Regions from separate parts of the Streptomyces sp. NPDC058239 genome, predicted to be linked through region 2. Evidence: predicted binding sites of a transcription regulator. Region 2 holds the regulator's gene; each other region holds the start of a gene.
The links. Region 2 encodes HrcA, which represses chaperone genes, less so after heat shock. Its sites were predicted from a motif close to TTNGCACTCNGNNNNNCNGAGTGCNAA; they were not measured.
Positions count from the first base shown of each region.

Region 1: a site for HrcA is predicted at 6,721-6,747, ahead of groES (co-chaperone GroES). Genes of this name have one in related genera too.
Region 3: a site for HrcA is predicted at 3,306-3,332, ahead of groL (chaperonin GroEL). Genes of this name have one in related genera too.

Region 1 is NZ_JBHVWS010000031.1:38,221-48,501, reverse strand. Features, by position in the region: gene ACFVYE_RS28415 (ABC transporter substrate-binding protein) at 139-1,467, shown strand; gene ACFVYE_RS28410 (carbohydrate ABC transporter permease) at 1,467-2,360, shown strand; gene ACFVYE_RS28405 (carbohydrate ABC transporter permease) at 2,357-3,211, shown strand; gene ACFVYE_RS28400 (hydroxyacid dehydrogenase) at 3,247-4,275, shown strand; gene groL (chaperonin GroEL) at 4,534-6,159, opposite strand; gene groES (co-chaperone GroES) at 6,260-6,568, opposite strand; gene ACFVYE_RS28385 (DUF6234 family protein) at 6,896-7,381, shown strand; gene ACFVYE_RS28380 (polysaccharide deacetylase family protein) at 7,596-8,606, opposite strand; gene ACFVYE_RS28375 (methyltransferase domain-containing protein) at 8,689-9,954, shown strand; gene ACFVYE_RS28370 (hypothetical protein) at 9,971-10,281, opposite strand, start outside.
Region 2 is NZ_JBHVWS010000026.1:83,812-94,092, forward strand. Features, by position in the region: gene ACFVYE_RS25925 (SpoIIE family protein phosphatase) at 1-40, shown strand, start outside; gene hemW (radical SAM family heme chaperone HemW) at 158-1,399, shown strand; gene ACFVYE_RS25935 (DUF3097 domain-containing protein) at 1,556-2,377, opposite strand; gene ACFVYE_RS25940 (MBL fold metallo-hydrolase) at 2,403-3,125, opposite strand; gene hrcA (heat-inducible transcriptional repressor HrcA) at 3,323-4,339, shown strand; gene dnaJ (molecular chaperone DnaJ) at 4,340-5,476, shown strand; gene ACFVYE_RS25955 (nitronate monooxygenase) at 5,601-6,677, shown strand; gene ACFVYE_RS25960 (16S rRNA (uracil(1498)-N(3))-methyltransferase) at 6,674-7,420, shown strand; gene ACFVYE_RS25965 (hypothetical protein) at 7,504-8,037, shown strand; gene ACFVYE_RS25970 (S41 family peptidase) at 8,118-10,281, shown strand, end outside.
Region 3 is NZ_JBHVWS010000064.1:27,006-37,286, forward strand. Features, by position in the region: gene ACFVYE_RS40550 (esterase/lipase family protein) at 113-1,354, shown strand; gene groL (chaperonin GroEL) at 1,521-3,143, opposite strand; gene ACFVYE_RS40560 (cold-shock protein) at 3,499-3,705, opposite strand; gene ACFVYE_RS40565 (MoaD/ThiS family protein) at 4,128-4,406, opposite strand; gene thrC (threonine synthase) at 4,436-5,737, opposite strand; SAM riboswitch class I at 5,756-5,883, opposite strand; gene ACFVYE_RS40575 (glucosyl-3-phosphoglycerate synthase) at 6,037-6,987, shown strand; gene ACFVYE_RS40580 (trehalose-6-phosphate synthase) at 7,032-8,423, shown strand; gene otsB (trehalose-phosphatase) at 8,435-9,313, opposite strand; gene ACFVYE_RS40590 (DUF3263 domain-containing protein) at 9,410-9,676, opposite strand; gene ACFVYE_RS40595 (extracellular solute-binding protein) at 9,716-10,281, opposite strand, start outside.

The DNA.
Region 1 (10,281 bases), on a different contig from region 2:
CGGGGCATTCCACCTACTTCCGTACGTAACTTATCTGATCTTTTTTCGATCAATCGCTCTTTCGCTCTTGACTTCGGTCACGGCTGGTCCAAGGATCACGGCCAACGCCAATGTCGTCGCCTGGTCAGGAGCCTCGCTGTGAGCCGCAGTTCGAGCAGAACGTCCCTCGCCGTAGTCGGCGCCGCCACCGCCCTCGCCGTTCTCACGGCCTGTGGCGGCAGCGGCGACGACAGTGCCGCCGCCGGAAGCGACGGCAAGCCCGTCAGCATCACCTTCTGGGGCTGGGCCAAGGGGTCCAAGGAGGTCGTTGACGCGTTCAACGCCTCGCACAAGAACATCAAGGTGGTGTACGAGGAGATCCCGTCCGGCAACGCGGGCGGCTACGCCAAGATCTCCAATGCGGTGAAGGCGGGCAACGCCCCCGATCTGGTCTCCATCGAGTACCCGCAGCTTCCGGAGTACGTCAGTCAGGGCGCGCTCCAGGACATCGGCCAGTACTTCACCGACGACATCAAGAAGAAGCTGCTGCCGCAGGCGGTCGAGCTGACGACGCTCGGCGGCAAGAACTGGGCCGTCCCGTTCGACGCCTCGCCGCAGTCCTTCTACTACCGCAAGGACCTGTTCGAGAAGTACGGCGTCGAGGTCCCCAAGACCTGGGACGAGTTCCGCAAGGCCGCCGAGAAGATCAAGAAGGCCGACAAGAAGGCCCGTATCGGCACCTTCTTCCCCGATGACCCGACCACGTTCCAGGCGATGGCCTGGCAGGCCGGCGCCCAGTGGTACAAGCCCGAGGGCGACACCTGGAAGGTCAGCACGGCCGACGCGGCCACCAACAAGGTCGCCGACTACTGGCAGGGCCTGCTCGACGACGACCTGATCCGCGCCAACGCCTCGTTCAGCCCCGAGTGGACCAACTCCCTGAAGAACGGCGGCACCGTCGGCTACCTCGGCGCCGCCTGGGGCGCGGGCGTCCTCAAGGGCACGCTGCCCGAGCAGAGCGGCAAGTGGGCCGTCGCCCCGATGCCCAGCTGGGACGGCAAGCCGGCCAGCGGCATGCTCGGCGGCTCCACCTTCGCGGTGACGAAGACCAGCAAGAAGGCCGAGGCCGCGGTCGAGTTCGCCACCTGGATGTCGACCACCGAGGAAGGCATCAAGGCCCGGATCGAGTCCGGCACTTCGAGCGCCTTCCCGGCCGCGGCGGCGCTGCGCCCGGTGGCGAAGAAGGCCTTCGACGCGGACTTCTACGGCGGCGAGGACATCTACCAGGTGTTCGAGGACGCCGCGACGTCCATCGGCCCCGACTGGAACTGGGGCCCGACGACCGGCACGACGAACACCACCATCAAGGACCAGTTCGGCAAGGTCGCCGGCGGCGGCACCACCATCAAGGACGCGGTGAAGGCCGGGCACGACGCCACGGTCGCCGAGCTGAAGAAGCGCGGTCTGAAGGTCGAGGACGCAGGCTGATGAAGCGCGCCCGGACGACCAGAGCCGCCGCCATCCTGCTGGGGCCCTTCTTCGTACTGTTCACCGTGGCCATGGTGCTGCCGATCGGATACGCGGTCTGGCTCAGCCTGTTCACCGAGAAACAGTCCGGCCTGGGCTTCGGCGGCACCGAGACCGTCTTCAGCGGACTCGACAACTACACGGCGGCCCTGGGCGACCGGGCGTTCCGCGAGGGCTTCGGCGTACTTCTCGGATACTGCCTGTTCTACATTCCGCTGCTGCTCATCGGGGCCCTCGCCCTCGCCCTGCTGCTGGACTCCGCACTGGCCCGCGCCCGCCGGTTCTTCCAGCTCGCGCTCTTCCTGCCGCACGCCGTGCCCGGCATCATCGCCGCGCTGATCTGGGTCTACCTCTACACACCCCAGCTCAGCCCGGTGGTCAGCGCCATGGAGTCCGGCGGAATCGGCTTCGACTTCTTCTCGCCCGAGGGCGCCCTCCCCTCCATCGTCAACATCGCCCTGTGGGAGTGGCTCGGCTACAACATGGTGATCTTCTATGCCGCGTTGCAGGCAATCGACCGCTCCGTACTCGAAGCGGCCACGGTCGACGGGGCCGGTGCCTGGCGCATCGCACTCAGCATCAAGGTCCCGCTGATCCGCGCCTCGGTCGTGATGGTCGCGCTGTTCACGGTCATCGGCTCGCTCCAGCTGTTCACCGAGCCGCTGATCCTCAACAAGGGGACCGGTTCCGCCGTCTCCTCCACCTGGACGCCGAACATGTACGCCTACACCGCGGCCTTCGAACGCAACGACTACGGTCTCGCCGCGGCCGCCTCCATCCTGCTGGCGCTCACGGCCGCGCTGCTGTCCTTCGTCGTCACCCGCTTCACCGGCCGGAAGGGCAAGAAAGCATGAACTCCCCCGCCTCCCGCGGCCGCTGGATGTCGAAGACCGCGGTCAACGGCTTCCTTCTGCTCGCCGTCGTCTACATGCTCTTCCCCCTCGTCTGGCTGGTCACCGCCGCCACGAAGGACACCGGCGGTCTGCTCGCGGGCAACGCCTTCTCCTTCGATGGCTTCAACCTCGGCGAGAATCTGTCGAACCTGGCCTCCTACGGCGACGGCATCTACTTCCGCTGGTACCTCAACAGCCTCTTCTACGCGGGCGGCGGGGCCATCGTCTGTTCGCTGATCTGTGTCGCCGCGGGGTATGCCTTCGACAAGTACGAATTCCGGGGCAAGGAGAAGCTGTTCGGCCTCGTGCTGATGGGCGTGCTCGTCCCCACCACCGCACTCGCGCTGCCGATGTATCTTCTGGCCTCCAAGACCGGCCTGGTCAACACATACTGGTCCGTGCTGATCCCGGTGCTCGTCAATCCCTTCGGCGTGTATCTCGCCCGGGTGTTCAGCACCGGCTACATACCGAACGAGGCCCTGGAGGCCGCCCGTATCGACGGGGCCGGCGAGCTGCGCGTCTTCTGGTCCATCGGGCTGCGCATGGTCATGCCGGGCTTCGTGACCGTCTTCCTCTTCCAGTTCACCGCGATCTGGAACAACTTCTTCCTCCCCCTCGTGATGCTCTCGGACCGCAAGCTCTTCCCGCTGAGCCTCGGTCTGTACTCCTGGAACACCAACACCCACGGCGAGCCGAGCTTCTATCCGCTCGTCGTCACCGGCTCCCTCCTCGCCGTCATCCCCCTGATCGTCGCCTTCGTCTCGCTGCAGCGGCACTGGAAGGCCGGTCTGACCGCCGGCAGCGTCAAGTGACTCTCACGCGAGACCTGAGGAGTACGAGTTCCACCATGCCCCACGCCACTGACAACCGGCCGACGGCCCTGCTCGCGATGGGCCCCGGCATCGCCGGACGCCTCCTCGCCGACCGCCACCGCACCCGGCTGGCGACCCTCACCCGTACCGATCCACACCTCGTCGCCCACGACCTGGCCGACCCGACACCCGAGGTGGCCGCCGCGCTCGCCGATGCCGAGGTGCTGTTCACCTGCTGGGGTGCGACGCCGCTCACCGCCGAGGTGCTGACGGCCGCACCCCGACTGCGGGCCGTGGTGCACGCGGCCGGTTCCGTGAAGCACCACATCACGGACGCCTGCTGGGAGCGCGGGATCGCCGTCACCTCGGCGGCCGGGGCCAACGCGCTGCCGGTTGCCGAATTCACGCTCGCCGCGATCCTCTTCGCGGGCAAGCGCATCCTGCACTCCGCGGATCGCTATCGCGCCCTGCGCGCCGACCACGACTGGCTCGCGGAGCTCGACGGCTCCGGCAACTACCGCCGTACGGTCGGCATCGTCGGCGCCTCCCGCATCGGCCGGCGCGTGATCGAGCTGCTGCGCCCCTTCGACCTGGACGTCCTGCTCTACGACCCGTACGTGGACGGTCCGGAGGCGGCGCGGCTCGGTGTGCGGCTCACCTCGCTCGACGAGCTGTGCGCGAGCAGCTCGGTCGTATCCGTGCACGCACCGCAGATCCCGGAGACGCACCATATGATCGGCGCCGCGCAGCTGTCGGCCATGGCGACCGGGACGACGCTGATCAACACGGCGCGGGGATCACTGATCGACGAGGAGTCGCTGCTGCCCGAGCTGACCAACGGGCGGCTGCACGCGGTGCTGGATGTGACGGAGCCCGAACTTCCGCCTGCACAGTCGCCGTTGTACGACCTGCCGAATGTGCTGCTCACTCCGCATGTCGCGGGTTCGCTGGGCGATGAGCTGCACCGGATGGCCGACCAGGCGCTGGACGAGTTGGAGCGGTTCGCGGCCGGTCTGCCCTTCGCGGACCCGGTCCGGGCGGGGGCGCTGCCGCGCTCGGCGTGACGGGGGCTCTGTCCCCTGCCCGCCTCTTCCCCGCAGTACCGTTATGCGGCTCCGCCGCGTGGGGGCTCCGCCCCGGACCCCGGTCCGGGGCCGCCGGACAAGCCGAAAGATGCCCTCGATCCCGCCATGGCCTTGAGATCTCCCCATGGCCTTGAGGGCATGGGAGACTGCCTCGGCGGGCTCGATTCGGCAGCACGTACCGAGGCCCGGTACCCCGCAACGGGGTACCGGGCCGCAGTGGCTGAGCAGAGCTACACGCTAGTGCGAGTGGCCGTGGCCGCCGTGACCGGCCTCGGCCTCTTCCTCGGCCGGCTTCTCGACGACCAGCGTCTCGGTCGTGAGCAGCAGCGACGCGATGGACGCGGCGTTCTCCAGCGCGGAGCGGGTGACCTTGACCGGGTCGATGACGCCGGCCTTCACCAGGTCGCCGTACTCGCCGGTCGCGGCGTTGAAGCCCTGGCCCTTGTCGAGCTCGGAGACCTTCGAGGTGATGACGTAACCCTCGAGGCCGGCGTTCTCGGCGATCCAGCGCAGCGGCTCGACGGCGGCGCGGCGCACGACCGCGACACCGGTGGCCTCGTCGCCGGTCTTGCCGAGGTTGCCCTCAAGAACCTTGACGGCGTGGACCAGAGCGGAGCCACCACCGGAGACGATGCCCTCCTCGACCGCGGCGCGGGTCGCGGAGATGGCGTCCTCCAGACGGTGCTTCTTCTCCTTGAGCTCCACCTCGGTGGCGGCACCGACACGGATCACGCACACGCCGCCGGCCAGCTTCGCGAGGCGCTCCTGGAGCTTCTCGCGGTCCCAGTCGGAGTCCGTGGCGTCGATCTCGGCCTTGATCTGGTTGACCCGGCCCTTGACGTCGCCGGGCTCGCCGCCGCCGTCCACGATCGTCGTGTCGTCCTTGGAGACGGTGACGCGGCGGGCGGTGCCCAGCACGTCCAGACCGGCCTGGTCGAGCTTGAGGCCGACCTCCTCGGCGATGACGGTCGCACCGGTGAGGGTGGCGATGTCGCCGAGCATGGCCTTGCGGCGGTCACCGAAGCCCGGGGCCTTCACCGCGACGGCGTTGAAGGTGCCACGGATCTTGTTGACGACCAGGGTCGACAGCGCCTCGCCCTCGACGTCCTCGGCGATGATCAGCAGCGGCTTGGAGCCACCGGCCTGGATGACCTTCTCCAGCAGCGGGAGCAGCTCCTGGATCGAGCCGATCTTGCCCTGGTGGATCAGGATGTACGGGTCGTCGAGGACGGCCTCCATACGCTCCTGGTCGGTCACCATGTACGGGGACAGGTAGCCCTTGTCGAAGGCCATGCCCTCGGTGAAGTCGAGGTCCAGACCGAAGGTGTTGGACTCCTCGACGGTGATGACACCGTCCTTGCCGACCTTGTCCATCGCGTCCGCGATGAGCTCGCCGACCTGCGGGTCCTGCGCGGAGAGCGCGGCCACGGCGGCGATGTCGGACTTGTCGTCGATCGGGCGGGCGGTCGCGAGGAGCTCCTCGGACACGGCCTTGACCGCGGCGTCGATGCCCTTCTTCAGGGCGGCCGGGGAAGCACCCGCGGCGACGTTGCGCAGACCCTCGCGGACGAGCGCCTGGGCCAGCACGGTGGCGGTGGTCGTACCGTCACCCGCCACGTCGTTGGTCTTGGTCGCCACCTCCTTCACCAGCTGGGCACCGAGGTTCTCGTACGGGTCGTCGAGCTCGACCTCGCGCGCGATGGTGACACCGTCGTTGGTGATGGTGGGAGCGCCGAACTTCTTGTCGATGACGACGTTGCGGCCCTTGGGGCCGATCGTCACCTTGACCGTGTCGGCAAGCTTGTTGACGCCGCGCTCAAGGGCGCGACGGGCGTCCTCGTCGAACTTCAGAATCTTCGCCATGGGAGCTGAGCTTTCCTCTCAAACGAACTGCGCCCCCGACCACCCGGCTGGTTATTTCGCAGGGGGCCAGGGGCGCAGAACAGAAGCAAACGTGGGTGAATTACTTCTCGATGATCGCGAGCACGTCGCGAGCCGAGAGGACGAGGTACTCCTCGCCGTTGTACTTCACCTCGGTGCCGCCGTACTTGCTGTACAGCACGACGTCGCCGGTCTTGACGTCGAGCGGAAGGCGCTCGCCGTTCTCGAAGCGGCCCGGGCCCACGGCCAGGACGACGCCCTCCTGGGGCTTCTCCTTGGCGGTGTCCGGAATGACCAGGCCGGAGGCCGTGGTCTGCTCGGCGTCGAGCGGCTGGACCACAATGCGGTCCTCGAGCGGCTTGATCGCAACCTTGGAGCTAACGGTCGACACGATCCGGTCTCCCCCTTCGGAGATCTCACGGGGTTAAGAGTCTTTGAGTGGCGACCAGGTGGATCCGTCGTCGCGGGTGCCGGACCTGCCAGTCGCACAGTACTGCTGGCACTCTCCAGTGGTGAGTGCCAGCACCGAGACTATGACCGGGATTAGCACTCGGTCAAGCGGAGTGCCAATTCAGCCAGTCGTGGCGTCATGTGGGCCCCGCTCGCGCACGGTGCGACGGGGCGCAGATCGCATGCGGCCGCCCGGACAATGCAAAGGTCCGGACAACATAGGGACAACGCAGGGACGGACCGCACCGTTCCGCACGACTGTGGGTTCATGCTCGAACCTCCGTACCAGCCGTCGAACCCGCTCCCGCATCGCCCCTCGGCCGCGCAGGACTCCTCGCGCCCGGTGAACGGCTGCCTCGATGTGCTGCTGGGTCTGCTGCTGGTGGTCCTGGAGGGGCTGATCTGTGCGGGCGTCCTCTATTACCTGATCCTCGCGCGGTGGGACCCCGACGGTCGGGAGCCGACGAGGCCGCCGCCGATGTACTGGACGCCCGTCCTCGTCCTCGGCGGGATCGCCGCGGCGATCTGCCTGCTCGCCGTGGTGCTGATCCGCGCGAACCGGCCCTGGGCGGGCGCGGTCCAGATCCTGGCCGCGCTCCTGCTGTGCGTGGTGGCGGCACTGATCGGGCACGAGGACTACCGCCGCTCGCACCCGGCGCCGGCCTCCGCTCCTTCGTACGATCCCGGGCGGCCCGGCGACCGGTGCCTCAGCGGTGGTGGCGACAACCGCGAGTGCCTGGACTCCTTCAGCTGATGGCATGCGACGACGACCGGCGACCCCGGCGCCCCGTGATCGCCGTGCGGACGCGCCGGCGGGCCCGCCGCGGGGGCCGGTTTCGGGTGGATCACCTTCTGTGCGGCCTTGCGGCCCAGCCGTTCGATCGGGTCCACCGACTGTGCGCACCCGGCGGTGGCGGCCAGCAGCGCACCGGCTGTCAGCAGTCCGGCGAGCAGCCGATGCACCCTTCTCATACGTAGTCCTCCAGCCGGGCCACGGCGTACCCCTTGTCCGTGATGGTCTTCATGACCGCCCGGACCAGGTCGGCCATGCTGCCGCCCCAGTCCTTCCGGCCCCGGAAGTGCGTGAGGATGATGTCTCCGGGGTGCAGGTCCTGGTCCACCTCGCGCCACTCCATGTGGTCCGGGAACGCCTCCGCGTTCCAGAGCGGTACGGCCTTGATGCCGCAGGACTTCGCGATGCGGAGCGTGTCCCCGTTGTAGTTGCCGTACGGCGGACGGAAGAGAGTGGGCCGCTGCCCGTAGTGCTTCTCGATGATGGCCTGCTGGTCGCAGATCTCGCTCTTCTGCTCGCTGTACGAGAGTCCGGGCAGGTAACGGTGGTTGAGCGTGTGGTTGTTGAGGCCGACACCCAGCCGCTGCATCTCCAGGAAGTACCCATAGCTGTCGCGCACCAGGTAGTCGCTGAGAAACGCGCTGTACGGGATGTCCAACTCGTCCATCATCTGCAGCAGTTCGGGATCCTTCTCGGCACCGTCGTCCATCGTCAGGAAGACGACCCGGTCCTTGGTCGGGACGCTGGTGAAGACCGGGGGCAGCGAGTCGTCGCCGCCGTTGACCTCGAACCCCTCGCGGGTGGTGATGTGCGGCTTCACGGCAGGCGGCAGGGGTGCGATCAGCGGCGGCCTGTCCAGCCCCCACTTCTTGGCGAGGGCCGCCCGCACGGCCGGGCCGAACCTCGCGTTCTCACGGGGCCCGGCGGGTGCGCCGCCCTGGCCGGCCCGCTGTCCGGGGCCCGCCCCCAGCCCGGGAACGCCCGGCGGTCCGGCGGCAGGCAGGGCCCGGTGCTCGTCGCCGTCGCCGGAGGAGGCGCAGCCGGAGCAGACCGCGGCGAGCAGGAGTGCGGCCAGGACCGCACAGGCCGGCCGATGCCTGCCGGGGCCCCGCCCGCCCCCCGGTTCAGGGATGCCCGATCCGCTCCTTTTCATGGTTAATTTTTCCTTTTGTCGTACAAGTTGCATGGCGTCGCATACTGCCAGCACGTGAGGGGCGCCCCGGCCCGACACCGCCACCGGGCCCTCCGGTCAACCCGGCTGGCTCACAATGGGGCGGGTGAACGCCTTCGCCCCGAACGACCCGTCCGACGCCGACGACCGGTCCGACGCCCCCGACCCGTCCGGCCCCCTCGCCGCTTTCATGGCCCTGCGCACCCCCGAGGGCGCGGCGCTCCTGGACGGGCTGCGGTCGTACGACCCCGCCCAGGAGCTCGCCACCGCCACCCGGCTGCGCCGCACCCACCCCGCCTCGCTGGTCTCGGCAGCGCTGGGGCAGGCGCGGCTGCGGCAGCGGGCAGTGGCGAAATTCGGTGCCGAGGACGCGTACCGGATGTTCTTCACACCGAACGGCGTCGAGCAGGCGACACGTACGTCGGTGGCCACCCATCGCGCACAGCGGTTCGCGGCGGCGGGCGGGGTGCGGAGCGTCGCCGATCTCTGCTGCGGGATCGGCGGCGACGCGATCGCGCTCGCACGGGCGGGTATCTCCGTCCTCGCGGTGGACCGCGACCCGCTCACCGCCGAGGTGGCCCGTGCCAACGCCGCCGCGCTCGGCCTGGACGGTCTGATCGAGGTGCGGTGCGCCGATGTCACCGAGATCGACACCTCGCCCTACGACGCGGTCTTCGTCGACCCGGCCCGGCGTGGCGGCAGGGGCAGGATCTTCGACCCCGAGGCGTACTCGCCGCCGCTCTCCTGGGCGACCGGCGCCGCGCTCAAGGCGCCCCGTGCCGCGCTGAAGATCGCCCCCGGCATCCCGCACGAGGCGATCCCTGCGCAGGCGGAGGCCGAGTGGATCTCGGACGGCGGTGACGTGAAGGAGGCGGTGCTCTGGTTCGGCGAGGGCTTCGCGGCCGGTTCCTACCGCGCCACCGTGCTTCCGGCCCGCGCCACCCTGTGGTCCGGCGCCCCACTGCCCGCCCCGCCCGTCGGCCCGGTCGGCCGCTATCTGTACGAGCCGGACGGCGCCGTCATCCGCGCCCATCTGGTCGCCGACATCGTGGCGCGGTCGGGCGGCCGACTGATCGACGAGACCATCGCATACGTCACGAGCGACCAGCCGTACGACTCCCCGTACACCGCCGGGTACGAGATCACCGACCGGCTGCCGTTCAACATGAAGAAGCTCAAGGCGCTGCTGCGGGAGCGGAAGGTCGGCGTCCTGACGGTGAAGAAGCGCGGCTCGGCCGTCGAACCGGAGGAGCTGCGCCGCAGGATGAAGCTTCAGGGGCCGAACGCCGCGACGGTCTTCCTGACCCGGGTGGCCGGAGCCCCCACGATGCTGATCGGCCACCCGGTGACCGGACCCGCCTGACCGACGGGGGCGGCCATCAGGCCAGGTCGGTCAGGTCCTCGGCGTACACCTGCGAGAGCGGCTGAGGACCCACGTACTGCTGGCAGTTGCACTGCCCCGACTCGAAGCGGACCGGCTTCTTGGACTCGTCCCAGGCGGTCGGCACCTCGACCCGCTCATGGCACTTGCCCTGCTTGTCGTGCTTGGCGAGATGGTGCGTGCAGCCGCAGACCGGCTCCGGTGGCTTGTGGGCCGCTTCGGCGGCCAGCCGCTCCTGCTTGGTCGCCTCCAGCAACTCCAGCTTGCGGGTGTGCCGGTTGCGCAGCGCGGTACGGACGTTGTCGACGG
Region 2 (10,281 bases):
CGACGACGATCTGGCGCTGCTGGTGCTGCAGGCGGGGTGAGGGCGCGGCGGGGCGGCCGGGGGCTCTTGCTGCGGCCCGGGTGCCGCGGTGCGGACCGTGGTGCGTGACCCTTCGTGATCATGAACATGGCTCGGAGGTCCCCGGCGGCGAGTGACAATGGGCGGTATGCCTTCCGTACTGCCCGATGGTGAACCCGTACCCGACGACGGGGCGCTGCCCCGCCATGCCCTGGAAGGCGCCGCCGGCCGGCCGCTCGGCTTCTACCTGCATGTGCCCTACTGCGCGACCCGCTGCGGCTACTGCGACTTCAACACCTACACCGCCACCGAGCTGCGCGGCTCCGGCGGTGCGCTGGCCTCCCGGGACAACTACGCGGCCCATCTGATCGGCGAGGTCCGCCAGGCCCGCAAGGTCCTCGGTGACGATCCGCGTCCGGTCCGTACGGTCTTCGTCGGCGGCGGCACACCGACCCTGCTGGCCGCCGGAGACCTGGTACGGATGCTGGGGGCGATCCGCGACGAGTTCGGGCTCGCCGACGATGCCGAGATCACCACCGAGGCCAACCCGGAATCCGTCGATCCGGCGTATCTGGCCGAGCTGCGGGAGGGCGGCTTCAACCGGATCTCGTTCGGGATGCAGAGCGCGCGGCAGCATGTGCTGAAGATCCTGGACCGTACGCATACGCCGGGGCGGCCCGAGGCGTGCGTCGCCGAGGCGCGGGAGGCGGGCTTCGAGCACGTCAACCTCGATCTGATCTACGGCACGCCCGGGGAGTCCGACGACGACTGGCGGGCCTCGCTGGACGCGGCGATCGGCGCGGGGCCGGACCATGTGTCCGCGTACGCGCTGATCGTCGAGGAGGGGACGCAGCTGGCCCGGCGGATCCGGCGCGGTGAGATCCCGATGACCGATGACGACGCCCATGCGGACCGGTATCTGATCGCGGACGAGGCGATGGCCGCGGCGGGCTTCTCCTGGTACGAGGTGTCGAACTGGGCCCGCACGCCCGAGGGCCGGTGCCTGCACAACGAGCTGTACTGGCGCGGAGCCGACTGGTGGGGCGCCGGCCCCGGGGCGCACAGCCATGTCGGCGGGGTGCGCTGGTGGAACGTGAAGCATCCGGGGGCGTACGCGCAGGCTCTGGCCGAGGGGCGGTCGCCGGGGGCCGGGCGCGAGATCCTCTCCGCCGAGGACCGGCGGGTCGAGCGGATCCTGCTGGAGCTGCGGCTCGCGGACGGGTGTCCGTTGTCGCTGCTGGCACCGGCGGGGCTGGCCGCGGCGGGGCGGGCGGTGGAGGACGGGCTGCTGGAGCGGGTGCCGTATGGCGAGGGGCGGGCGGTGCTCACGTTGCGGGGGCGGTTGCTGGCGGATGCGGTGGTGCGGGATCTGGTGGACTGAGGGGGCGGGGCCGGACGGGGCTCGGGTGCGCCCGCGGCGGACCTGTTCCCCTGCCCGCTCCTTCCCGTAACCGGGGCTCCGCCCCGGATCCCCCGCTTCCCCCGCTCCCCGGACGCCGGAGGGGCGCCGGAGAGGCTTGGGGGCCGGCGAAGGGGGCTATTGAGGCGGCGCCGTCACGAAGTCGATCAGGTGCTCCACGGAGCCCAGCAGGGCCGGTTCCAGATCCCGGTACGAGCGCACCGTGGACAGGATTCGCTGCCAGGCCGCGCCCGTGTTCTCCGGCCAGCCCAGAGCGCGGCACACGCCCGTCTTCCAGTCCTGGCCGCGCGGCACCACCGGCCAGGCGGCGATGCCCACGGACGACGGTTTCACCGCCTCCCACACGTCGATGTAGGGGTGGCCGACCACCAGCACGTTCGCGTCCGAGACCTGGGAGGCGATCCGGGACTCCTTGGAGCCCGGGACCAGGTGGTCGACCAGAACGCCCAGCCTGGCGTCCGGGCCGGGGGAGAACTCGCGCACGATGGCCGGGAGGTCGTCGATGCCCTCGAGGTATTCGACGACCACGCCCTCGATCCGCAGGTCGTCGCCCCAGACCCGCTCGACCAGCTCCGCGTCGTGGCGCCCCTCCACATAGATCCGGCCCGCCCGCGCGACCCGGGCGCGCGCCCCGGGGACTGCGACCGAACCCGATGCCGTACGCGTGGGGCGTACGGGACCGGCCGCCGACGGGCGCACGAGCGTGACCACCCGGCCCTCCAGCAGGAAGCCGCGCGGCTCCATCGGGAACACCCGGTGCTTGCCGAAGCGGTCCTCCAGGGTCACCGTCGGACCCTGGGCCGTCTTCTCGCAGCGGATCACCGCACCGCAGAATCCCGTGGAGACCTCCTCCACGACCAGATCGGGATCGGCGGGGACCTCGGGAACGGGGGCGGACTTCTTCCACGGCGGGGTCAGGTCCGGCTGGTAGCTGCGCATCGGATGACGATAAGACGACAACACGTCACGACACGCCGAAGAGGACGGCCAGTTGGTCACGCTGGTCCCTGACGAACGCCGCGTCCACCACCGCTCCGTGCCCCGGAACGTACACCGCGTCCTCGCCGCCCAGCGCCAGCAGCCGGTCCAGCGCGGCCGGCCAGCGGCCCGGGACGGCGTCCCGTCCCGCCTGCGGTTCGCCGGACTCCTCGACCAGGTCGCCGCAGAGCACCACCGCGGGGGAGCCGGGGACGAGCACCGCCAGATCGTGGCTGCTGTGGGCGGGGCCCACATTCGCCAGCAGCACCTGACGGCCGCCGCCCAGATCGAGCGTCCACTCGCCGCGTACTTCATGGTGCGGCGCCACCAGCGCATCGACGGCCTCGGACGCATCGTTTTCGGACACTCCGTGGCGCACCGCGGAGGCGTGCAGATCGTCCGCCCCGAGCTTCATCAGCCCGGCCATGCCGGCCGCTCCGTACACCTGGGTGCCGGAGAACGCGGCAGTGCCCAGTACATGGTCGAAATGGGGGTGGCTGAGTGCGATATGCGTCACCTTCCGGCCGAGCAGGGCCTGTGCCTGGGCCCGGATTTCCTCACCTTCGCGGAGTGTTGATCCGGTGTCGTAGAGCAGCACTCCATCCGCTCCGACCACCAGTGCGACTGTCGCATCCCATCCGGTCAGGCGCCGTCGGCCCACACCGTGACCCAGTCGCTCCCAGCCGAACTCTTCCCAAGAGGCGTCCATACCGCGACGCTATCGGCAACGACCTGCGCGGTCTCGCGGTAGCGTGACCGGTCGCCCTTGCTAGGCCCCCACTCGGCCGCCGTACACTGGCCGGGGGATTGCTGGCACTCGTGAGGACAGAGTGCCAGGGGGATTCCTGGGAATGAAGCAGGAACGGCCCGAGAACCACCGAGGAAACACAGCTGGAGGTGTGCGCGATGCTCAGCGAACGCAGACTCGAAGTGCTGCGCGCCATCGTCCAGGACTATGTCGGCACCGAGGAGCCCGTGGGCTCCAAGGCGCTCACGGAGCGGCACAAGCTGGGGGTCTCCCCGGCCACCGTCCGCAACGACATGGCGGTGCTGGAGGACGAGGGCTTCATCGCCCAGCCCCACACCAGTGCGGGACGCATCCCGACGGACAAGGGCTACCGGCTCTTCGTCGACAAGCTTGCGGGCGTCAAGCCCCTCTCGTCGCCGGAACGTCGTGCCATTCACAATTTCCTCGACGGCGCGGTCGACCTCGACGATGTCGTGGGCCGCACCGTACGGCTGCTCGCGCAGCTGACCCGGCAGGTCGCCATCGTGCAGTACCCCTCGCTGACCCGGTCGACGGTTCGGCATGTGGAGTTGCTGTCACTGGCAGCCGCCCGGCTGATGCTCGTGCTGATCACGGACACCGGCCGGGTCGAGCAGCGCATGATCGACTGCCCCGCTCCGTTCGGTGAGACCTCTCTCGCCGATCTGCGGGCCCGGCTCAACAGCCGGGTCGTCGGACGCCGTTTCGCGGATGTCCCGCAGCTGGTGCAGGATCTGCCGGATTCCTTCGAGAGCGAGGACCGGGGAACCGTGTCCACCGTGCTCTCCACCCTGCTCGAAACCCTCGTCGAGGAGACGGAGGAGCGGCTGATGATCGGCGGCACCTCCAACCTCACCCGCTTCGGGCACGACTTCCCTGTGATGATCCGGCCGGTGCTGGAGGCATTGGAGGAGCAGGTCGTGCTGCTGAAGCTGCTCGGCGAGGCCAAGGACTCGGGCATGACCGTACGGATCGGGCACGAGAACGCCCACGAGGGGCTCAACTCCACGTCCGTCGTCGCGGTCGGCTACGGTTCGGGCGACGAGGCAGTCGCCAAACTCGGCGTGGTCGGACCGACCCGCATGGACTACCCCGGAACGATGGGAGCGGTACGCGCAGTGGCACGTTACGTCGGACAGATCCTGGCGGAGTCGTAAGTGGCCACGGACTACTACGCCGTACTCGGCGTGCGCCGCGACGCATCTCAGGACGAGATCAAGAAGGCATTCCGTCGGCTCGCTCGTGAGCTGCATCCGGATGTGAACCCCGATCCGAAGACCCAGGAGCGGTTCAAGGAGATCAACGCCGCCTACGAGGTGCTGTCGGACCCGCAGAAGAAGCAGGTCTACGACCTCGGCGGCGATCCGCTGTCCGCCTCCGGCGGCGGTGGCGCGGGTGGATTCGGACAGGGTGGCTTCGGCAACTTCTCCGACATCATGGACGCGTTCTTCGGTACGTCGTCGCAGCGCGGACCCCGTTCGCGCACCCGGCGCGGCCAGGACGCGATGATCCGGCTGGAGATCGATCTCGCCGAGGCCGCGTTCGGCACCACCAAGGACATCCAGGTCGATACGGCCGTCGTCTGTACGACCTGCAACGGCGAGGGCGCCGCACCCGGCACCTCCGCCCAGACCTGTGACATGTGCCGCGGCCGTGGCGAGGTCTCGCAGGTCACCCGGTCCTTCCTGGGCCAGGTCATGACCTCGCGGCCCTGCCCGCAGTGCCAGGGCTTCGGTACGGTCGTGCCGACCCCGTGCCCGGAGTGCGCCGGTGACGGCCGCATCCGGTCGAGGCGCACGCTCACCGTGAAGATCCCCGCAGGTGTCGACAACGGCACCCGCATCCAGCTCGCGGGCGAGGGCGAGGTCGGCCCCGGCGGCGGCCCGGCCGGGGATCTGTACGTGGAGATCCATGAGCTGCCGCACTCGGTGTTCCAGCGCCGTGGCGACGATCTGCACTGCACGGTCACCATCCCCATGACGGCGGGCGCGCTCGGCACCAAGGTGCCGCTGGAGACGCTCGACGGCCTGGAGGAGGTCGACATCCGGCCCGGCACCCAGTCCGGCCAGTCGGTCCCGCTGCACGGCCGCGGGATCACGCATCTGCGGGGCGGCGGGCGTGGCGATCTGATCGTGCACGTCGAGGTCTTGACCCCGGCGAAGCTGGACCCGGAGCAGGAGCGACTGCTGCGGGACCTGGCGAAGATGCGCGGCGAGGAGCGGCCGACCGGCCAGTTCCAGCCCGGGCAGCAGGGGCTGTTCTCCCGGCTGAAGGATGCCTTCAACGGGCGCTGACGGCCCCCGCACACCGTTCCCTGCCGCCGGACGGGCTCGCCTGCCGAGCCCGTCCGGCGTTTGAGGACAAAATGGACCGCAGGCCGCGCACGCCGAGGCACGGATGACATGACACGATGCGGTCATGTCATCCGTGTTGACCGATCTCTGCCGGTATCCGGTCGTGCAGGCCCCGATGGCGGGTGGTGCGTCCTGTCCGCAGCTCGTCGCGGCCGTCGCCGAAGCGGGCGGGCTGGGCTTCCTCGCCGCCGGGTACAAGACGGCGGACGGCATGTACAACGAGATCAAACAGCTGCGCGGGCTGACCGCTCAGCCCTTCGGCGTCAATCTCTTCATGCCGCAGCCGGGTCTCGCCGACCCGAGCGCCGTCGAGGTGTACCGGCACCAGCTGGCCGGTGAGGCCGCCTGGTACGAGACCCCGCTCGGCGACCCGGACGCCAGCGGCGGCGACGACGGCTACGAGGCCAAGCTGGCCATCCTCCTGGAGGACCCGGTCCCGGCAGTCTCGTTCACCTTCGGCTGCCCGACACGCGACACCCTCGACGCGTTCGCCGGCGTCGGCACGTACACCGTCGTGACGGTCACCACGCCCGAGGAGGCCCAGGCCGCCCAGTGGGCGGGGGCCGACGCGGTCTGTGTCCAGGGCATGGAGGCGGGCGGCCACCAGTCCACCCACCGAGACGACCCGCAGGCCGACGGCACCGGGATCGGACTGCTCTCCCTGGTGTCCCAGGTCCGCGAGACCGTACAGGTGCCGATCATCGCCGCGGGCGGGCTGATGCGCGGGTCCCAGATCGCCGCGGTGCTCGCCGCGGGCGCGGAGGCGGCGCAGCTCGGCACGGCGTTCCTCGTCTGCCCCGAGTCCGGGGCGAATCTGCTGCACAAGCAGGCACTGACCAACCCGCTGTTCGTACGGACCGCCCTGACCCGGGCGTTCTCCGGCCGCCCGGCCCGCGGCCTGGTCAACCGCTTCATGCGCGAGCACGGCCCGTACGCCCCCGCCGCCTACCCACAGGTCCACTATCTGACGGCCGGCCTGCGCACGGCGGCGGCAAAGGCCGGGGACGCCCAGGGCATGGCACTGTGGGCGGGGCAGGGGCACCGGATGGCACGCGAGCTGCCCGCCGGCCGGCTGATCGGACTGCTCGCCGAAGAACTGGACGCCGCGCGGGCGGCAGTGAGCGCAGGGAGTACGCAGTGACCGCACCGGTCTTCGTCGTCGAACAGGTCCCCGATGGGCCGGAGTTCGTCCTGGAAGGACCCGAGGGTCGACATGCCGTATCGGTGAAGCGGCTGCACGCCGGTGAGGACGTCGTGCTGACGGACGGCCACGGCCGTTGGACGGAAGGCGTCGTCAGAGCCGCCGAGGGCAAGGACCGGCTCGTGGTCGCCGGCCTGGCGACGGTTCATGAGGAGCCTTGGCCCGAACCCCGTATCACCGTGGTCCAGGCCCTGCCCAAGGGGGACCGCGGCGAGGTCGCCGTCGAGACGATGACGGAGACCGGTGTCGACGCGATCGTGCCCTGGCAGGCGTCGCGCTGCATCACGCAGTGGAAGGGCGACCGCGGCCTCAAGTCCCTCGCGAAATGGCGCAACACCGCCCGGGAAGCGGGCAAGCAGTCGCGCCGGGTGCGATTCCCCGAGGTGGCGGACGCACTGACGACCAAACAGGTTGCCGCACTTCTGGTCGCGGCGGACTTCGCCGCCGTCCTGCACGAGGACCGGGGCCACGACAGTGAGCCGCTGGCCACCGTCCAGCTCCCCACCCAGGGCGAGATCGTGCTGGTCGTCGGTCCCGAGGGCGGTGTGTCGCCGGACGAACTGGCGGACTTCGCCGCGGCGGGCGCCCGTACCTGCCGGCTCGGAACGTCCGTTCTGCGCACCTCGACGGCGGGCACGGCGGCGACGGCACTGCTGCTGGGGCGCACCGGCCGCTGGTCGTAAGCCCCCGCCGGTGCGCCGGAGCCGCCCCGTTCTGGCCGCAAGCCGTCTACCGCGTCGTGGGGGAACGGTGGGAAGCTGCTCGTATGGGGACATCAAGGGCATGGGGTCAGGGAAGAACCCGTCGTTTTCTGGCCGCGTCCGCACTCGCGGGCGCGGCGGTCGCAGGTGTCGTGGCCTGTGAGCCGACGGGCAGCCTGAACTCCACATCCATCGCTGTGACCACCGACCTGACCGGCACCAGCGCCCTGGAGCGCAACGGGGTCGATGTGCGGTGGCTGAACTGCACGGCCGACGTCGACGGGGACCGGCTCCAGGGTGCGTCGCCCTCCGCCTCCGCGAGTCGGATCGCGGACGTCGACTGCACCGGAAAGACCGGGAGCGGCAAGGACATCACGATCACCGGCAAGGTGACCCAGGCTCTCGACGAGCGGTGTGTGCGGGGCGACCTGACCGCCAGGACCGGCGGGAAGGCCGTCTTCCGAGCAGATGTGCTCGGCAACTGCAACGCCGCCCCGTCGGCCGTCGGGGCGAATCCGCCCCGGGGCGGCGGCAGTGGCGGCGCCCGGCCGACGGTCACCGTGACGGTCACGGTGACCGAACCGCCCCCGGGCAAGTGAGTGTGACCGGCACCGGGCCACCCGGCGGACTCCGGCCAACCCAGTTCCGCGGAGCACGCCAGCGGCCTAGGGTGATCCGTGTGACACAGCCTGCCTACCTCCGATACCCCCATGTCCAGGGCGATTTGATCGCCTTCACCGCCGAGGACGATGTCTGGCTGGCGCCGCTGGACGGCGGCCGTGCCTGGCGCGTCAGCGCCGACAACCGACCTGTCACCAACCCGCGGATATCTCCCGACGGAGCCCGCGTCGCCTGGACGTCCACCCGGGACGGGGCGCCCGAAGTGCACGTCGCACCGGTCGACGGCGGACCCTCCAAGCGGCTCACCTACTGGGGCGACGCACGCACCTCCGTACGCGGCTGGACGCCCGAGGGCGACGTACTGGTCATCAGCACCCAGGGGCAGGCGTCGCTGCGGCGCAGCTGGGCCAGGGCCGTCCCGGTCGACGGCGGGCCCGCGCGGACCCTGCCTCACGGGCCGGTCGGCTCCCTCGCCTACGGGCCCGGCGGACGGGTCCTGCTGCTCTCGGCCACCATGGGGCGCGAGGCCGCCGCCTGGAAGCGCTACCGGGGCGGCACCGCGGGCAAGTTGTGGATCGCGGCAGAGGCTGCGACCGAGGGCCCGGCGGAGTTCGTACGGCTGCACGAGGACCTCGACGGGAACATCGAATCCCCTATGTGGGTGGGCGACCGCGTCGCCTTCCTCTCCGACCACGAAGGTGTGGGCGCGCTCTACTCCTCGCTCCCCGACGGCTCGGATCTGCGCCGGCACACCGGCATCGAGGGGTTCTACGCCCGCCACGCGACCACCGACGGAACCCGCGTCGGCTACGCCTCGGCCGGTGAACTCTGGCTGCTGGACGACCTCGAAGGCTCCGAGCCCCGTCGTGTCGACATCCGGCTCGGCGGCCAGCGCGCCGACCTCCAGCCCCACTCGGTGCACGCCGGCAGCCACCTCGACTCCGCGTCCCCGGACCGTACGGGCCGCGGCAGTGCCGTCGGGACGCGCGGCGCCGTCCACTGGGTCACCCACCGCGAGGGCCCGGCCCGGGCGCTCGCCGTCGAACCGGGCGTACGGGCCAGGATGCCCCGCACCTTCCAGGCCGACGGCGACCAGCACGTCGTCTGGGTCACCGATGCCGAGGGCGACGACGCCCTGGAGTGCGCACCCGCCACCGGCACCGCGCCGGGCGCCGTACCGCGCCGCCTCGCCGCGGGCCGTATCGGCAGGGTCCTCGACCTGGAGGCGGCCCCGGACGGCAGCCGGTTCGCCGTCGCCGCGCACGACGGGCGGGTACTGATCGTCGAGCGGGAGAGCGGCGAGGTCCACGAGGTGGACCGAAGCGAGCACGGCGACGCCTCGGGCCTGGTCTTCTCGCCCGACTCCTCCTGGCTCGCCTGGTCGCACCCCGGGCCCGATCCGCTCAGGCAGCTCAAGCTCGCCCACCTTGCCGATCTGTCGGTAGCCGAGGCCACCCCGCTGCGTTTCCGGGACTTCGCCCCCGCGTTCACCACCGACGGCAAGCACCTCGCGTTCCTCTCCGAGCGGTCCTTCGACCCGGTCTACGACGCCCATGTCTTCGATCTGGCGTTCATCGGCGCCTGCCGTCCGCATCTGCTGACGCTCGCCGCCACCACGCCCTCCCCGTTCGGGCCGCAGCGCCACGGCCGTCCGGCCGAGAAGGAGAAGAGCGGCGGCGAGGGCGAGGACAACCCGACCGCGCTGCCCGTCACCCGGATCGACCTCGACGGACTCGCCGACCGGATCGTGCCGCTGCCCGTCGAGGCCGCCAGTTACTCCACGCTGCGCGCCGCGAAGGACGGGCTGCTGTGGCTGAGCCACCCGGTGACCGGGGTGCTCGGCACGAGCGGCGCCACGCCCGACGCCCGCCGGCCCGAGACCGTCCTCGAACGGTACGACCTGGAGAAGCTGCGCTGCGAGGAACTCGCCTCGGACGTCCACGGCTTCGCGGTCAGCGGCGACGGCAAGCGGATCGTTCTGCACACCCGGGGCAAGCTGCGCGCCGTACCGTCCGACAGCCGTGTCCCGGCCGGCGACGACGACCACGACGGCGGCAGCGACAGCAGTGTCACCGTCGACCTCTCCCGGATTCGCCGGACCCTCGACCCGGCCGCCGAGTGGCGTCAGATGTACGACGAGGCCGGGCGCATCATGCGGGACAACTTCTGGCGTCCCGACATGGGCGGCATCGACTGGGACGGAGTCCTGGACCGCTACCGCC
Region 3 (10,281 bases), on a different contig from region 2:
CGAAACCGGCTCCCACCTGGGAGTGGTTTGATCCACTTCTCCCTCCCGGTCACTACTCTGTGTGTTCCTCTTGGCACTCGTTGTAACGAACCGGCCCAAAGGGGAACGAACCATGTCCGAACCGACTCACGAGCAGATCGTCTCGGAGCTTCACAGCAAGCCCCCCATCACCCTCGCCCCCGGCCCCCGCCTGGACGCCGAGAAGCACGGTGCCCTCCCGCTGCCGCCGAGCACCGTATGGGACCTGCCGGGCGGCACCGCCTGGGTCTACTACGGCGAGGGGCACTCGGGTCTCACGCGGCCCGTGATCTTCGCCGACGGATTCAACACCGGTCCGAGCAGCCTGGACTTCTCCTGGGAAATCATGGAGTTCGGCGACTACGCGCTCATCAGCGAACTGCGCCGCCGGGGACACGACGTCATCATTCTCGGCTTCCACGAGCGCAGTGCGTCGATTCTGGACAACTCCCGGACCGCGCAGGCCGCGATCCTGCACGCCATCGCGGAACGGCAGGGTGACGCGCCGCTGGCTGTCGGCGGGTTCAGCATGGGCGGGCTCGTCACCCGGCACGCGCTGGCCAAGATGGAGAGCCAGAGCATCGACCACCAGACCTCTCTCTACTTCTCGTACGACAGCCCGCACCGCGGCGCCTGGATCCCGATCGCGCTGCAGGCGTTCGCGCACTACATCAAGGATCTCGACAGCCGGTTCTCCGACCAGATCAACAGCCCGGCCGCCCGTCAGCTGCTGTGGCGGCACATCGAGAAGTGGGACGGGACGCCGGACCAGAGCGACGAGCGCGCCACGTTCCTCGCGGAGATGGAGGCCGTCGGCCAATGGCCGCGCCGGCCGCGGCTGATCGGTGTCGCCAACGGCGTGGCCGACGGCACCGGCACCGATGTGCAAGCCGGCGAACTGGCGCTGGAGGGCAAGGGCCTGTCAGTCGTGGGCACCAAGCTCTACACCCAGTCCCCGGGCGAGAACGAACTCGTCGCGAAGCTGCGGGTGGTGACACTGAAGACCAACCAGGTACATACGTCCGGACTCCCGTCGATCGACGGCGCACCCGGCGGCTCGCTGGAAGGGTTCGGCATCCTCGCCGACGGGCTCAACGCCCTCAACCCCCTTCTCGGGTTCAAGACCGACGTACGCATCCGCTCGCACTGCTTCGTGCCGGCCGTCAGCGCCGTCGACGTGGGCGATCCGGACACGGACGAGGAGCTGTACAAGGACATCTCCGCGCTCCCGCCGAATGCCGGCGGGCTCGACGAGTTCAAGCTCGCGTCCCGCAACGAGGGGCACACCCTTGTGACGGAGGAGCTCTGCACCTGGCTCCTCGACCGGCTTCCGTAGTTCCGCGGTCCCGTCGCGCGGGGTATCGCGCGCCCACGGTGCTCCGGCGGGCATCGTGGGCGCGCCCACCGCCCCACCCCGTACAGAAACGACATCGGCCCCCGGGACCAGCTGGTCCCGGGGGCCGATGCGGCAAAGCTGTACAGGAACTACCGATCCGTCAGGATCAGAAGTCCATGTCACCGCCCGGCATGCCGCCCGGAGCAGCCGCAGAGGCCTTCTCCGGCTTGTCGGCGATGACGGCCTCGGTGGTGAGGAACAGCGCGGCGATGGACGCGGCGTTCTGCAGGGCGGAGCGCGTGACCTTCGCCGGGTCGAGAATGCCCTCGGCGATCATGTCGACGTACTCGCCGGTCGCGGCGTTCAGACCGTGACCGATCGGCAGGTTGCGCACCTTCTCGACGACGACGCCACCCTCGAGACCACCGTTGACGGCGATCTGCTTGAGCGGAGCCTCCAGCGCCAGCTTGACGGCGTTGGCGCCGGTCGCCTCGTCACCCGAGAGCTCCAGCTTCTCGAAGACGGCCGAGGCCTGGAGCAGAGCCACGCCACCACCGGCGACGATGCCCTCCTCGACGGCGGCCTTGGCGTTGCGCACCGCGTCCTCGATGCGGTGCTTGCGCTCCTTGAGCTCGACCTCGGTCGCGGCACCGGCCTTGATGACGGCCACGCCGCCGGCCAGCTTCGCGAGGCGCTCCTGGAGCTTCTCGCGGTCGTAGTCCGAGTCGGAGTTCTCGATCTCGGCACGGATCTGGTTGACGCGACCCTGAACCTGGTCGCTGTCACCGGCACCGTCGACGATCGTGGTCTCGTCCTTGGTGATGACGACCTTGCGGGCACGGCCGAGCAGGTCGAGACCGGCGTTCTCCAGCTTGAGGCCGACCTCCTCGGAGATGACGGTGCCACCGGTGAGGATGGCGATGTCGCCGAGCATGGCCTTGCGGCGGTCACCGAAGCCCGGGGCCTTGACGGCGACGGACTTGAAGGTGCCACGGATCTTGTTGACGACCAGGGTCGACAGGGCCTCGCCCTCGACGTCCTCGGCGATGATCAGCAGCGGCTTGCCGGACTGCATGACCTTCTCCAGCAGCGGAAGGAGGTCCTTCACGTTGCTGACCTTGGAGTTGACGATCAGGATGTACGGGTCGTCGAGGGACGACTCCATGCGCTCCATGTCGGTGGCGAAGTACGCCGAGATGTAGCCCTTGTCGAAGCGCATACCCTCGGTGAGCTCCAGCTCCAGACCGAAGGTCTGGGACTCCTCGACGGTGATGACGCCTTCCTTGCCGACCTTGTCCATGGCCTCGGCGATGAGCTCGCCGATCTGGGTGTCGGCGGCGGAGATGGAGGCGGTCGAAGCGATCTGCTCCTTGGTCTCCACGTCCTTGGCCTGCTCCAGGAGGGCGGCGGAGACGGCCTCGACGGCCTTCTCGATGCCCCGCTTGAGGGCCATCGGGTTGGCACCCGCGGCGACGTTGCGCAGGCCCTCGCGGACGAGAGCCTGGGCGAGAACGGTGGCGGTGGTCGTACCGTCGCCGGCGACGTCGTCCGTCTTCTTGGCGACCTCCTTGACCAGCTCCGCACCGATCTTCTCGTACGGGTCCTCCAGCTCGATCTCCTTGGCGATGGAAACACCATCGTTGGTGATCGTGGGGGCGCCCCACTTCTTCTCAAGGACGACGTTGCGACCCTTGGGGCCAAGGGTGACCTTGACGGCGTCGGCGAGCTGGTTCATGCCGCGCTCGAGACCGCGCCGGGCCTCCTCGTCGAACGCGATGATCTTGGCCATGTGAAGTGGTCCTCCCGGACAGGGGTGGATTTCTCCGGACCGAGTGGCGCCCGCGACGGACGGCCTGCGTGTCCGGTGGTTCCTTGCCCCACCGGACCTGCGGGCCTCACCGGCCCGGTCCAAGTTCTGTCACTCTCACCTGGAGAGTGCTAACGCCAATGATTAGCACTCGACCCCCTGGAGTGCAAGCGCCTTCGAAGAAGGCTCGCTGAGGGGCGGCGGTCGGACGGCGGGAGGGCCAAGCTCGACGACAGCCGCTCACGGGCGGCCGCGGACGCAAGCGCACGGAGGGCCCGTACCCCAGGGGTACGGGCCCTCCGTGCGTGAGTAGTGTCGTTGGCCGACCGCGTCGAGCTCAGCCGACGGCGAGCTTGACCATGTCCGCCTGCGGCCCCTTCTGGCCCTGCGAGATCTCGAATTCAACTCGCTGACCCTCTTCGAGGGTGCGGTACCCGTCCATCTGGATCGCGCTGTAGTGGACGAAAACATCCGCACCACCGTCGACCGCGATGAAGCCGTACCCCTTCTCCGCGTTGAACCACTTGACGGTGCCCTGAGCCATGCCTAACTCCCCTATTACTGGCCCTTGCACAGGACCGCACTTCGCGGACCCGGGTCAGAACTCACCCCCCGACAGGAGAGGGTGCGTGCGCCGGAACGCGTCGACCGCGGCCGAATGTATCTGCCCAACTGCCCTCTGCAACAGGTCAATCGGACGAGAATTCTGGGCAGCACCGAACGCCCTAATATGAGGAATTCATAAGATTCCAGGGCAAGTCGGGCCAGGCAAAGGCGACTTATGGCGCAAGGAGATCCAACACTTTGGCTGCTTCTTGTCGCGGCCGGGCGCATTCTCATATGCGGGCGGCACGGGCAGCTGGGGGGACTTCCCACACTGTACCGCGCTCAACCATGCAGAATTGCCCCCTCCGCTTCTCTCGCGGAGGGGGCAATACAGATAACGCTGTGAAGTCGGACGGACGGTCAGCAGCCGCCTGCGACTGCCGGGATGATCGAGATGCCCGCGCCGTCCGGCGTCGCCGTCTCCAGGCCGCCCTCGAAGCGCACGTCGTCGTCGTTGACGTACACGTTCACGAAGCGGCGCAGCTTGCCCTGGTCGTCCAGGACGCGGGCGGCGATGCCCGGGTGGTTCTGCTCCAGGGACTCGATGACCTGGGAGAGGGTCGAGCCCTCGGCCGGGACCTCGGCCTGGCCGCCCGTGTAGGTGCGAAGGATGGTGGGGATGCGGACCTTGACGCTCATGAGGGGTGCCTTTCTTCGGTCTCGGGTGGTCAGCTGGCGGCGAGGCCGGCGGCGCGGAACGCGTCCAGGCTCGGGCGGATCGTCGCGGTCGCCTGCGAGGTGGCGGCCACCGCGTCCAGCGTCTTGAGGCCGTCACCGGTGTTGAGGACGACGGTGGTCAGCGCCGGGTCGAGCAGACCGGCCTCGATGAGCTTCTTCGTCACGCCGACCGTCACCCCGCCTGCCGTCTCCGCGAAGATGCCCTCGGTGCGCGCCAGCAGCTTGATCGCGTCGACGACCTGCTCGTCGTCGACATCCTCGACCGCGCCGCCGGTGCGGCGGGCGATGTCCAGGACGTACGGGCCGTCGGCCGGGTTGCCGATCGCCAGGGACTTGGCGATGGTGTTCGGCTTCTGGGGCCGCACGACGTCGTGACCGGCCTTGAAGGCGGTGGAGACCGGGGAGCAGCCCTCGGCCTGGGCGCCGAAGATCTTGTACGGCTTGTCCTCGACGAGACCGAGCTTGATCAGCTCCTGCAGACCCTTGTCGATCTTCGTGAGCTGCGATCCGGAGGCGATCGGGATGACGATCTGGTCGGGCAGCTGCCAGCCGAGCTGCTCGCAGATCTCGTACGCCAGGGTCTTGGAGCCCTCGCCGTAGTACGGGCGCAGGTTGACGTTGACGAAGCCCCAGCCCTCGCCGAGCGGGTCGCCGATGAGTTCCGAGCAGAAGCGGTTGACGTCGTCGTAGTTGCCCTCGATGCCGACCAGCTCGCCGCCGTACACCGCGGCCATGACGACCTTGCCCTGCTCCAGGTCGTGCGGGATGAACACGCAGGAGCGGAAGCCGGCGCGGGCGGCGGCGGCGCCCACCGCACCGGCGAGGTTGCCGGTGGAGGAGCAGGAGAGGGTGGTGAAACCGAAGGCGCGGGCGGCCTCGACGGCGATGGCGACGACGCGGTCCTTGAAGGAGTGCGTCGGGTTTCCGGAGTCGTCCTTGACGTACAGGCCGCCGGTGACGCCCAGCTCGCGGGCGAGGTTGTCGGCCTTGACCAGCTTGGTGAAACCGGGGTTGATGTTGGGCTTGTCCGCGACATCGGCGGGGACCGGCAGCAGCGGCGCGTAACGCCAGATGTTGTCGGGTCCGGCCTCGATGCGCTTCTTCAGCTCGTCGGGGGAGCCGCTCGGCAGGTCGTACGCCACTTCGAGCGGCCCGAAACAGGACGCGCAGGCGAAAATGGGGCCGAGCTCGAAACGCTCGCCGCACTCGCGGCAGGAAAGCGCCGCGGCGGGTCCGAGGTCGACAGCTTCGGCGGAAGAATTGGTGCTTGCTGCAACAGTCTGCACGGCCATGATGGCGGAGGCCCTTTCTCCTCATCTTCCTTGCGACGCATTTCGCCACAAGACGGAATTGGCACCTTCCCCACCGTGACCTCGCGGTCGGCGGGAGGGTTGCCGGGACTTCAACGGGCCGTTCCCTCAGTCCCTCTGGATGAGCGCTGTGGCACTGGATCATCGATCCAGGCATTTATTGGCGGACTGACCCCGACATGCGACGGCCATCCGCGTTGTTCAAGACTGTAACCGAAGCACCGGACAGTTGAGATAGTCGTCCGAACCGCGAGATGGATCACATACAGGGAGTATCGACCGTGCTGGAAGAGGTCGAACGCTGGCTGGCCAGGCGTTCCTGGTCGGCCGCCGACCGCCCGCTGGACCGCGTCCTGGCCGCCAAGGCCAGGGACCCGCGCCGCGGGAGCGTGAGCGTCGTACTGCCCGCGCTGAACGAGGAGGCGACGGTCGGCCGGATCGTTGCGACCATCCGGCGCGAGCTGATGGAGAAGGTCCAGCTGGTCGACGAACTCGTGGTGATCGATTCCGGTTCCACGGACGCCACCGCGAAGGTGGCCCGGGAGGCCGGCGCCCGGGTGGTGCACCGGGACGAGATACTCCCCCGGATACCCGCCGTGCCCGGCAAGGGCGAGGTGCTGTGGCGGTCGCTCCTGGTGACCGGCGGTGACATCGTCTGCTTCATCGACGCCGACCTGAAGGACTTCTCGGCGGACTTCGTCTCCGGCATCGTCGGCCCGCTGCTGACCGACCCGAACGTGCAGTTCGTGAAGGCGATGTACGACCGCCCCCTCGGTGACACCGCAGGTCAGGGCGGTCGCGTCACCGAACTGGTGGCCCGTCCGCTGCTCAATCTGCACTGGCCGCAGCTGGCCGGTTTCGTTCAGCCGCTGGGCGGGGAGTACGCCGTGCGCCGCTCCCTGCTCGAACGGCTGCCCTTCCCCGTCGGCTACGGAGTGGAACTGGGCCTCCTGGTCGATGCGCTGCACACGGTGGGTCTGGACGCGCTGGCCCAGGTCGACGTAGGGGTGCGCAAACACCGCCACCAGGACGGGCAGGCGCTCGGGCGGATGGCGGCGACGATCTACCGGACAGCTCAACTCCGGCTGTCCCGCGGTCACTTGGTACGGCCTTCGCTCACCCAGTTCGAGCGTGGCGAGGACGGCTTCGTACCGCACACCCATGCGGTGGACACCGAGGAGCGGCCCCCGATGCGCGAGATCGAGGAGTACGTTTCGCGCCGGGCGGCCTGACTTCGCACGTTTGGGCGGTTCGTGATCGGGCTAGATTCCGCAACATGGTCTCCGAGCACGAAGCCCAGCCCGCTGCCCAAGTCCTCGTTGCGTCCAACCGCGGCCCGGTGTCGTACACCCTCGCCACGGACGGATCACTCGACGCGAAGCGCGGCGGCGGCGGGCTCGTCTCCGGGCTGAGCGCCGTCAAGGACAAACTGTGGGTGTGCGCCGCGCTCGGTGACGGGGACCGGGAGGCGGTCCGGCGCGGGGTCGGTGAGCAGGGCGTACGGATGCTCGACATCGACGCGGCCGTCCACGCGGACGCGTACAACGGCATTGCGAACTCGGTGCTCTGGTTCGTCCACCACATGCTGTACCAGACGCCGCTGGAGCCGGTCTTCGACGCGGAGTTCCGGCGGCAGTGGGCGTCGTTCGAGACGTACAACCGGGCCTTCGCCGAGGCGCTCGCCGAGGAGGCGGGCCGGGGTGCGGCGGTGCTGGTGCAGGACTACCACCTGGCGCTGGTGCCCGGCATGCTCCGCGAACTCCGCCCCGACCTGCGGATCGGCCACTTCTCGCACACCCCGTGGGCGCCCGTCGACTACTTCCGTCTGCTCCCCGACGACATCGCCGAGCAGCTGCTGCACGGCATCCTGGGCGCGGACCGGGCGGCCTTCCTGACCCGGCGCTGGGCGGATGCGTTCATCGGCTGCTGTACGGAGATCCTGGGCGGCACCGGCCGGACCAGGATCGGGGTGCACGGGCTCGGCGCGGACGCGGACTTCCTGCGCGCACGCGCGCACGAGGCGGACGTGGACGAGCGGATGGCGGCGCTGCGGGAGCAGGTCGGCCCGGGGCGGAGGACGATCGTACGAGTGGACCGGACGGAACTGTCCAAGAACATCGTGCGCGGCCTGCTCGCGTACCGCGCGCTCCTGGAAGAGCGGCCGCAATGGCGTGAGCGCGTCGTCCATGTCGCCTTCGCATACCCCTCTCGGCAGGACCTGGCGGTGTACCGCGACTACACGGCCGAGGTGCAGCGGGTCGCCGACGAGATCAACGCCGTGTACGGCACGGCGGGGTGGACGCCGGTCGTGCTCCACGTCAAGGACGACTTCGCCCGCTCGCTCGCCGCGTACCGGCTGGCCGACGTGGCGCTCGTCAACCCGATCCGCGACGGCATGAACCTGGTCGCCAAGGAGATCCCGGTCGTCTCCGACCACGGCTGCGCGCTGGTGCTGTCGCGGGAGGCGGGGGCGTACGAGGAGCTGGGCAGCGACGCGGTCGTGGTGAACCCGTACGACGTGTCCGCGACGGCGGCGGCGCTGCACGAGGCTCTGACGATGGCGGACGACGAACGGGCCGCGCGCACGGAGCGGCTGGCCGCGGCGGCGGTGGCGCTGCCGCCGCAGCAGTGGTTCCTGGACCAGCTGGACGCGCTGCGGCGGGAGTGAGCCGGCGCGGGCTAGAGCTGTCGCGCCAGGGCTGCCAGGAAGCCGACGACGGCTCCCGGGCCGTTCAGCAGCAGATCGGCCCGCTCGGCCAGTTCGGGCACCTCCGCGCTGCCGCTGCAGACCAGCAGTCCCGGGATGCCGTCGGGGCCCTCGGTGCGGAGCTTCTCCACGGCGGCGTACGCCGCTAGGTCACCCAGGTCGTCACCCGCGTACAGAACGGACTCGGCGTCCAATTCCCCTACGTACTGCGTGAGCGCCACGCCCTTGTCCGTGCCCGGCGGGCGCAATTCCAGGACCAGGCGACCCGGTTCGACGATCAGCCCGTGCCGGGCGGCGAGCTCGCCGAGGGGGCCGCGCAGGACCTCGAACGCGGCCTGCGGGTCGACGGCGCGGCGGGTGTGGACGGCGAGCGCCTGGCCCTTCTCCTCGATCCAGGTTCCGTGCCACGAATCGAACCGGTCGAGCACGCCCGGGAGTTCGGCGCGGACCGCAGCCACGCCGGGGTGCGGGGCGGGGGCGTGGACGGTGCCGGAGACGGCGTCCCAGCGTTCGGCTCCGTAGTGGCCGAGGACGACGAGATGGTCGAGTCCCGGTACTCCGGCGAAGCCGCCGTGCCGGACCGCGACGCCGGCCGGGCGGCCGGTGATCACGGCGATGGAGGCCACTTTCGGGGCGAGCGCGACGAGCGCGTCGACGGCGCCGGGGTGGGCGCGGGCCTGTTCCGGGTCCGGGACGATGTCGGCGAGGGTCCCGTCGAAATCGAGCGCGACGACGGCACGGTCCGGGCGCGCGAGGATCGCGGCCAGGGCTTCTCGGCCGGGTGGGGTGGTGGGGGTCGGGAGCTCGGACGGGATCTCGCTCGGCACGGGTACGTGCGGATTGCTGCCCATGGGGCCGAGCCTATAGGCGTACCGCCGGGCACAGCCATGGGCGACGTGGCATACGGGCGGCGTCATGATCACCGTCTCCCGCCGAGCGGGTGCCGGTCAGCGACGCCCCCGTTTCGCGTCGCGGACCCGGCGCAGGCGGTTCACCGTCACCGGGTCCTCCTCCAGCGCGCGGCGGTCGTCGAGAAGCGCGTTCAGCAGCTGGTAGTAGCGCGTGGGCGAGATGCCGAGCTGTTCGCGGATCGCGCGCTCCTTCGCCCCGGGCCCGGCCCACGACTGCCGTTCGACGGCGAGCACGGCACGGTCCCTGGCGGAGAGGCCGACGGGGCCGTCCGTGTCGTCGGGGCCATTCGGGGGGGCGCTCATATCAGCCAACATATCGCCCGGACGGAGAGCCGCCGCCCGTTACTCCGCGTCCTCCGCCGCCCTCGCGTCCTGTGCGATCTTCCCCAGCACGTTCTCGGGGCTCGCGTTCGGCGCGACCGCGTCGCCGATGTTCTCCTTGATCGACTCGCTGGCACGCGCCCAGGACGTCTTGCCGAACGGGTAGAACTCCGAGTTCGGCAGCGCGGCCAGGAACTTCCACAGCGGCTTGTACTTGGGATCGGACTCCATCGCCGCGGAAGCGCTGTCGGTGACCGGCAGCAGGCCGTACTCGTCGGCGAAGTCGATGACGTTCTTGTCGGTGAACACGTAGTCGAAGAACTTGCCCGTCTCCACACGGTGGCCGCGCTGCTTGAAGCCCATGATCCAGTCGGCGACGCCCATCGACCCCTCCGTGGGGCCGCCGATGCCGGGCAACGGCACCATGCCGACGGAGACGCCCTTCTTCTCGGCCTCCTGCATCAGCGTCGGGTGCCCGTTCAGCATGCCGACCTCGCCGCGCGTGAACGCGTCGAACGCCTTGCCCCGGTCGAGCTTGCCGGGGGCGACGGGGCCCACGAGGCCCTTGTCGACCAGGTTCGTCTTCA